Regions from separate parts of the Streptomyces sp. NBC_00989 genome, predicted to be linked through region 2. Evidence: riboswitches for the same ligand, from Rfam matches in the RefSeq annotation. Region 2 holds a riboswitch; each other region holds the start of a gene.

Region 1 (2,255 bases), 3.2 Mb from region 2:
CGACGACCCTCGTTTCATCGAGCTGGTCGGCGAACTCTCCCTGGCCAGCCCCCTGTTCAGCCGTCTCTGGGCCCGCCACGACGTCCAGGCCTGCGAAGCCGCCCCCAAGCACATCGCCCACCCCCAGGTCGGCGGCCTCCAGCTGAACCGTGAACGCCTGAGCATCGACGGCGCCCCGGGCCGGACCCTCGTCATCTACCACCCGGACCCCGGCACGGACAGCGCCGACAAACTCGCCCTCCTGGCCTCCGCCCTCCAGCCCCCGGCGGACGCCCCCAGCGCCCGCCTACGGCAGCGGCGCGACTGACCTGACCAACTCCTCGGCCTCACCGAGCAGTTCGACCTCACGCACACTCATGGTCGGATTCAGCGCCCGCCTCCGCCGCGCTTCCGCCAGGCCCTCCCCCGTGAGCCCGGAAGGATCGGCGAGCAGCGAGACGAGCAGCGCGCGGGCCGGTTCGGCGACCGGCTGATCGTCGTCCACGGCGACCTGGGCGAGGATGATCGCGGAGAGCCCCCAGTCCAGCCCGGGATCGCCGTCCTCCGCGGTGCCCCAGTCGATGACGCGGGGCCCGTCCGGGGTGAGGAGCACGTTCTCCGGGTGGAGGTCGAGGTGCAGCACCCGGGTGCCGGGTCGCCGGCCGGGGACGGCGTGCAACCGCCGTAGCAGAGAGGCGAGTACGGTCCCCGCCTCCCGCACGTCGATCGTGCCCGCGACGAGCGCCTCCAGCATGGTGGGCCCGGTCAGCCGCTCCATCACGAGATCGGTGCGTGAGGTACGCGAGGCGCGCGACGCGTCTGAGGCGCCCGCGTCCCCCATCCGCACCCGGGGCACGGGATAGCCGTGCGCCCGCACATGTTCCATCACCGCGCCCTCGGCCGCCGCGTCCCCCCAGTCCTCCCGGTTGCGGCGCAGCACCCACGCCTCGTCGATCTCGTACACGTCGGCGGTACGGCCGGAGCCGATCAGCTTCCCCGTCGCTGGCATGGCCAGAACCTACCGGGGACGGCGGTCCGGGCAACCCCCGCACACAGCGTGCGCCCAGGTTGGCCGTACAGTGGCCGGGTCGTCATCACACCCGTACGGGGGGAAGCCGGTGCAATTCCGGCGCTGACCCGCAACCGTGATCCGGTCCGTCAGGGCCGGTGAGCCGGACCGCCCCGCACGGCACGTGACCGGCTCACACGCACCGTCGAGGAATACGGAGCCGAGCCGCCCGGGGGTGTTCCCGTGCGCTGCCGTGCTCCCCCTAGGGGAAGGCACCCGCCGATCATGAACGTCCGCCGCAGCGCCGCGGTCCTGGCCGCCACCATCACCGTCACCGTGATCGCCGCCACACCCGCCGTCGCCGCCGGTCCGTCACCCTCGCCGTCCGCGGCGATACCCACCGGGCTCTACGGCACCTCGGATCCGGCCTACGACGGCGTCTGGCGCCAGTCCCTCGCCCTGCTCGCGCAGAATGCCGTGGGCGTGGAGCCCGCCGACGAGGCGGTGACGTGGCTGCTCGGCCAGCAGTGCGCCGACGGCGCCTTCGCGGCCTTCCGCGCGAACCCCGCCAAGGCCTGTGACGCCAAGGTCATGGTCGACACCAACAGCACGGCCGCCGCCGTACAGGCTCTCGCGAACGACAGCCGCGGCGACGCGGCCGTCACCAAGGCCGTCACGTGGCTGAAGTCCGTCGAGAACCCGGACGGCGGCTGGGGCTACTCCCCCGGTGGGGCCAGCGACGCGAACTCCACCTCCGTCGTCATCGGCGCCCTCGCGGACGCCGGGGTGACCGTGCCGAACCTCCGGAAGAACGGCAAGTCCCCCTACGACGCGCTGCGGAAGCTCGCGCTGCCCTGCGACGCGGGCACGGACGCGGGCGCCTTCGCGTACCAGCCCGACAAGAAGGGCAAGCTCGTGGCCAACGCGGACGCGACCGCCGCGGCCGTGCTCGGCCTGTACGGCGAGTCGCTGGCCGGAAGCCCGCAGGACGACGCCGAGTCGCCTGCGACGTGCGAGAAGTCCGGGGACGATCCCGAGCAGCCGGCGGACAACGGCGCCGCGTGGCTCGCCGAGTCCATGGCGAAGAGCGGCCACTTGACCACCTCGCTCCCCGGCGCCAAGCCCCAGCCCGACTACGGGAACACGGCCGACGCGATCGTCGCCCTGTCGTCCCTCGGCCTGCACGACCAGGCCGCCAAGCCCCTGCACTGGCTGGAGACCCACTCCAAGTCGTGGGCCGCGCAAGGCGGTCCGGCCGCCTACGCCC
Region 2 (2,255 bases):
GGTGATCGCCCGTGGTAGCTGCGGACCGACCCGCTCGGCACCAGGACCACCGGCCCCTCGGAGCGCTCGGCGACCCCGTGTGCCACGGAACCGAGGGCCAGGCCCGCGAAACCGCCCGTACCGCGCAGCCCGAGGACCGTGCAGTCGGCCTGGGAGGTGAGGGGGAGCAGCGTCGGCACGATCGCTCCGGTGAGATCGAGCCCCTCGGCCCGGAGTCCGGGGTGGTCCTCCGCGAGTGATGTGACAAGGGCGTCGGGAGAGGGTTCGCGCAAGTAGGGCCATGTGGTGAGGAGTTGCTCGTCGGGGAGTGTCGAGACGTGTACGACCCGCAGGGGGAGTCCGCGCAACTCCGCTTCCTTTGCCGCCCAGTCGGCCGCGACGCGACTGTCCGCGGATCCGTCGACACCGACAACGATCAGTTGGGACATGGCCGTTGGACCTCCGTGCGGGCGAGTCGGGGCGTCCCACGATCCGCCGCGCCGGGCGTGCCGCACAGAGGTTGGACGGAACCGGAGGAAAGTCCGTGTTGCAGGCGCTCCGTGGTGAGGCTGTCGGGCTTCGTGCGGCGCGGCTCGACACCGCACCGGATCGGCTCGTACAGCGGCATCAGTACAGGCCAGCACCAGCCCAGCCGTACCTTCGTCCCGCACCCCGCGGCGGTAGCCGGCGGTCGATCTTGATAGGTTGTGCGGGCCAGTCGTGCCACAACCGAGGCCAGGGAATCCGGTGGAAATCCGGAACTGACGCGCAGCGGTGAGGGGGACGGGCGGGGCACTACACGCCACTGGGGCGACGCGGGCCGGCCGAAGGAGCCGGTGTGTGACGCGCCGGGAAGGCGCCCCGTCCGGACGAACCCGAGTCCGAAGACCTGCTGGCGCCTTCTCGCCCTCGGCGAGGGGGAGTTCGTAGGCCAGGCTCCGCGTTCGAGCCCCGACAGGCAAGGCATGCCCGTGATCCGTACCGCCCCCGTCCCGCTGCGCCGCCGTACCGCGGCCCTCCTCATAGCGCCCGCCCTGCTGCTCACCGCGTGCGGTGGATCCGACGGCGACAGCGCCGACGGCGAGACGGAGAAGTCCGCCGCGGGCTTCCCCCTCACGCTGACGAACTGCGGGAACAAGGTCACGTTGAAGTCGGCCCCGAAGCGGGTCGTCTCCCTCAACCAGGGGACCACCGAGATCCTGCTCTCCCTCGGCCTCGCCGACCGCATCGCGGGCACCGCCACCTGGACCGACCCGGTGCTCAAGGGCCTGGAGAAGGCGAACGCGACCGTGCCGCGCCTCGCCGACAACGCCCCCTCCTTCGAGAAGGTCCTGGACGCCGAACCCGACTTCGTCACCGCCTCCTTCGTCTCGACGCTCGGCAAGGGCGGTGTCGCCACCCGCGAACAGTTCGAGAGGCTGGGCGTGCCGACGTACGTCTCGCCGTCCGACTGCGCGGGCAAGGACAACGACAGTGGCGGCGACGGTTCGCGCAGCACACCGCTCACGCTCGACAGCGTCTACGGCGAGATACGCGACCTGTCCCGGGCGATGGGCGTGAAGGATCGCGGCGACAAGCTCGTGGCCCGGTTGAAGGCGCGGGTGACCAAGGCCACCACCGGGCTCGACGCCTCCGGCACCTCCCTCATGTACTGGTTCGCCAACTCCCAGTCGCCCTACCTGGCCGGGTGCTGCGGCGCCCCCGGCGCCATCACCCGCACCGTCGGCGCCGAGAACGCCTTCTCCGACACCCACGACGAGTGGCCCCAGATCAACTGGGAGACCGTCGCCGACCGCGACCCCGACGTCATCGTCCTCGGCGATCTGACCCGCAAGTCACAGACCGCCGAGACCGCCAAGGCGAAGATCCACTTCCTGGAGACCAACGCCGCCACCCGCAACCTCACCGCCGTCAAGAAGAAGCGGTACATCCTGCTCAGCGGCCAGGCGATGAACCCCTCCATCCGCACCGTCGAAGGGATCGAGCAGGTCGCCGCCGGCCTGCGCGACTTCGGACTCGCCAAGTGACCCTCCGCACCCTGCTGTTGACGGGTGGCGGGCTCGCGGCGCTGGTGGTCTCCGTGGCCTTCGCCGTGACCATCGGACCCGCCGACATCTCCACGGCCGACGTGTGGGCGTCGGTCGCGTCCCACCTCGGCGGCGGCGAGAGCACGCTCGCCCCGCTCCGGGACGGCATCGTCTGGGACCTGCGCATGCCCCGCACCCTGCTCGCCGCCGTCTGCGGCGCCGGGCTCGCGCTGTGCGGTGCGGTCATGC
Region 3 (2,255 bases), 2.5 Mb from region 2:
GACGTCCGTCGCCGTTGAGCACGGGCCGGTGCTCGACCCGCCCGCCGTAGGAGAGCGTCCCGCCGAGGCGCACGCCGAGGGCTCCCGCGAAGGAGGCCTCCACGGGACCGGCGTTGGGACTCGGGTGTTTGGGGGCGTCGGTGCGCCAGGCGCGTGCCGCTCCGCGTGGGTCGCCGCCCGCGACGGTCGCGAGGGCGGCGGTGAGGCGGGCGCCCGGCCAGCCGGCGACGTCGTCGAGGCGGGCCGAAGCCCAGCCGTAGCGGCGGTACTTGGCCGACTTGTGGCCGACCATGGCGTCGAGCGTGTTCACGGCCCGGAAGCCGAGCAGGCCCGGGACACCCGCGATGCCGCCCCAGACCAGCGCGCCGACGACCGCGTCGGACGTGTTCTCGGCGACGGACTCGACGACGGCCCGGGCGATCCCGTCGGCGTCGAGGGACTGCGGGTCCCGTCCGCAGAGGTGGGGGAGCCGTGCCCGCGCACCATCGATGTCACCGGCCTCCAGCGCGCGCCCGATGACCCCGGCCTCGCGCGCGAGGGAGGTCCCGCCGACGACGGCCCAGGTGGCGGCGGCGGTGAGGGCGGCAGAGGCCGTACGGGACGGTCGTAGGGCCGAAGTGGCCGCGGCGGCGAGGGTGATGGTGCCACCGACGCACACGGCGGTGTGCAGGGCGCCCCAGCCCCGGTGGTCGCGCCACAGCACCTGTTCCACGGCGCCCGCAACGCGGCCGAACGCGGCGACCGGATGCCCGCGGCGGGGATCGCCGAGCAGGTGGTCGCCGAGGAGGCCGGCGGCGGCGCCGTACGCGAAGACGCGATCGGCACGCATCGGCTCAGCCGATCGCTGGGGCGGGCACTGCGCTGGTACGGGACCTCGAACGGCAGCCGAGCATGGCGATATGTCCTCACTCAGGGTGTCCACGCCCTGGTTCGACGAGACCGGCGGTGAGAGTTCCTGGCTCCCGGGGCTACCTACCCCGGTGACAGTGGCGGGACCGCGCCGGATTCGCACCGGCTTCCTCTCCTGCCGCCGTATATGGCTCCGGCAGTCCACCATGCTGTTGGAAGGGCCGTCAACTTGCTGTTGACCTGCGGGGACGGAGTGTGCTGATGCCCACACGCGAGGGGGCGGAGGGGTCACGCGGACGTGGGGTGCGGGACGGCGATCCGTCCCGCACCCCACGCTCGGTTCAACTGGCGGCCGGTCAGGCCACGATCAGATAGATCCCGTACGCCACCGCCGCCGCGCAGGCCGCGAAGCAGGTGTAGGCGCCGGTCAGGGCAAGGGGCGCGGAGCCGCCCTGGGCGGTGGCGCGTTCACGCCGGGAGAGGCCGACGATGCCGAGGGTGAAGACCGCCACCAGGGCGACGGTGGCGCCGAGGCTGACGCCGAAGACGGAGCCGAGGGCTGCCCAGTCGATGTGCATGCTGATTCGTTCCTTCGTGTCCGGGGCGCGGGCTCAGACGGCGGCGGCGGGCGGTGTCGCCGGGTCGGACTTCACGATCGGGGCCGGGTTCACGGGGGGCGAGAGGATCGTCGCCGTGAGGCCCTCGGAGAGGGCGACCGACGGGGGCGGCGGGGTCACGGCGGCGATCGCGGTGGTGATCACGCCGGCCGGTTCGTCGACCTCGTTGACGTTCGAGGCGTCGACGACCTGGCGGCGGGAGAGCAGCCAGATGCCGGCGCTGGACGCGACCAGGAAGACGGCCACCAGCGCGGTGCCCCAGTCGCCGAGGTCGGTCACGGACTCGGCGAGCGCGCCGACCAGCGCGGCGGCCGGCAGGGTCAGACCCCAGGCGACGAACATCCGGGTGGCGGTCGACCAGCGGACGACCCCGCCCTTGCGGCCGAGACCCGCACCCATCACCGAGCCGGAGACGGCGTGCGTGGTGGAGAGGGAGAAGCCGATGTGCGAGGAGGCCAGGATGACCGCGGCCGCGCTGGTCTGGGCGGCGAAGCCCTGCTGCGGCCGGAGGTCGGTCAGGCCCTTGCCCATCGTGCGGATGATGCGCCAGCCGCCGATGTACGTGCCCATCGCGATGGCGAGGCCCGCGGAGAGGATGACCCAGGTGGGCGGGTCCGAGTCGGGGGCGATGGAGCCTCCGGCGACCAGGGCGAGGGTGATGATGCCCATCGTCTTCTGCGCGTCGTTCGTGCCGTGCGCCAGCGAGACCAGCCCGGCGGAGGCGATCTGGCCGACGCGGAAGCCCTTGTCGGCGGCCTTGCCGGCCGAGTTCCGGCTCAGGGCGTACGA

Evidence for each region. A riboswitch is a leader RNA that binds a small molecule or an ion and turns the genes downstream of it on or off. The one in region 2 is predicted to bind cobalamin.
Region 1: another riboswitch for cobalamin. It lies ahead of OG714_RS35600 (prenyltransferase/squalene oxidase repeat-containing protein); the one in region 2 lies ahead of OG714_RS50505 (ABC transporter substrate-binding protein).
Region 3: another riboswitch for cobalamin. It lies ahead of OG714_RS39175 (cobalamin biosynthesis protein); the one in region 2 lies ahead of OG714_RS50505 (ABC transporter substrate-binding protein).

Annotation. Positions count from the first base shown of each region.
Region 1 covers NZ_CP108728.1:7,956,844-7,959,098, reverse strand. Annotated here, with positions in the region: gene OG714_RS35610 (helix-turn-helix domain-containing protein) at 1-307, shown strand, start outside; gene OG714_RS35605 (phosphotransferase) at 287-988, opposite strand; cobalamin riboswitch at 1,048-1,179, shown strand; gene OG714_RS35600 (prenyltransferase/squalene oxidase repeat-containing protein) at 1,274-2,255, shown strand, end outside.
Region 2 covers NZ_CP108728.1:11,184,699-11,186,953, forward strand. Annotated here, with positions in the region: gene OG714_RS50500 (universal stress protein) at 1-428, opposite strand, end outside; cobalamin riboswitch at 678-891, shown strand; gene OG714_RS50505 (ABC transporter substrate-binding protein) at 945-2,006, shown strand; gene OG714_RS50510 (FecCD family ABC transporter permease) at 2,003-2,255, shown strand, end outside.
Region 3 covers NZ_CP108728.1:8,729,597-8,731,851, forward strand. Annotated here, with positions in the region: gene OG714_RS39175 (cobalamin biosynthesis protein) at 1-829, opposite strand, end outside; cobalamin riboswitch at 929-1,071, opposite strand; gene OG714_RS39180 (hypothetical protein) at 1,206-1,427, opposite strand; gene OG714_RS39185 (anion permease) at 1,461-2,255, opposite strand, start outside.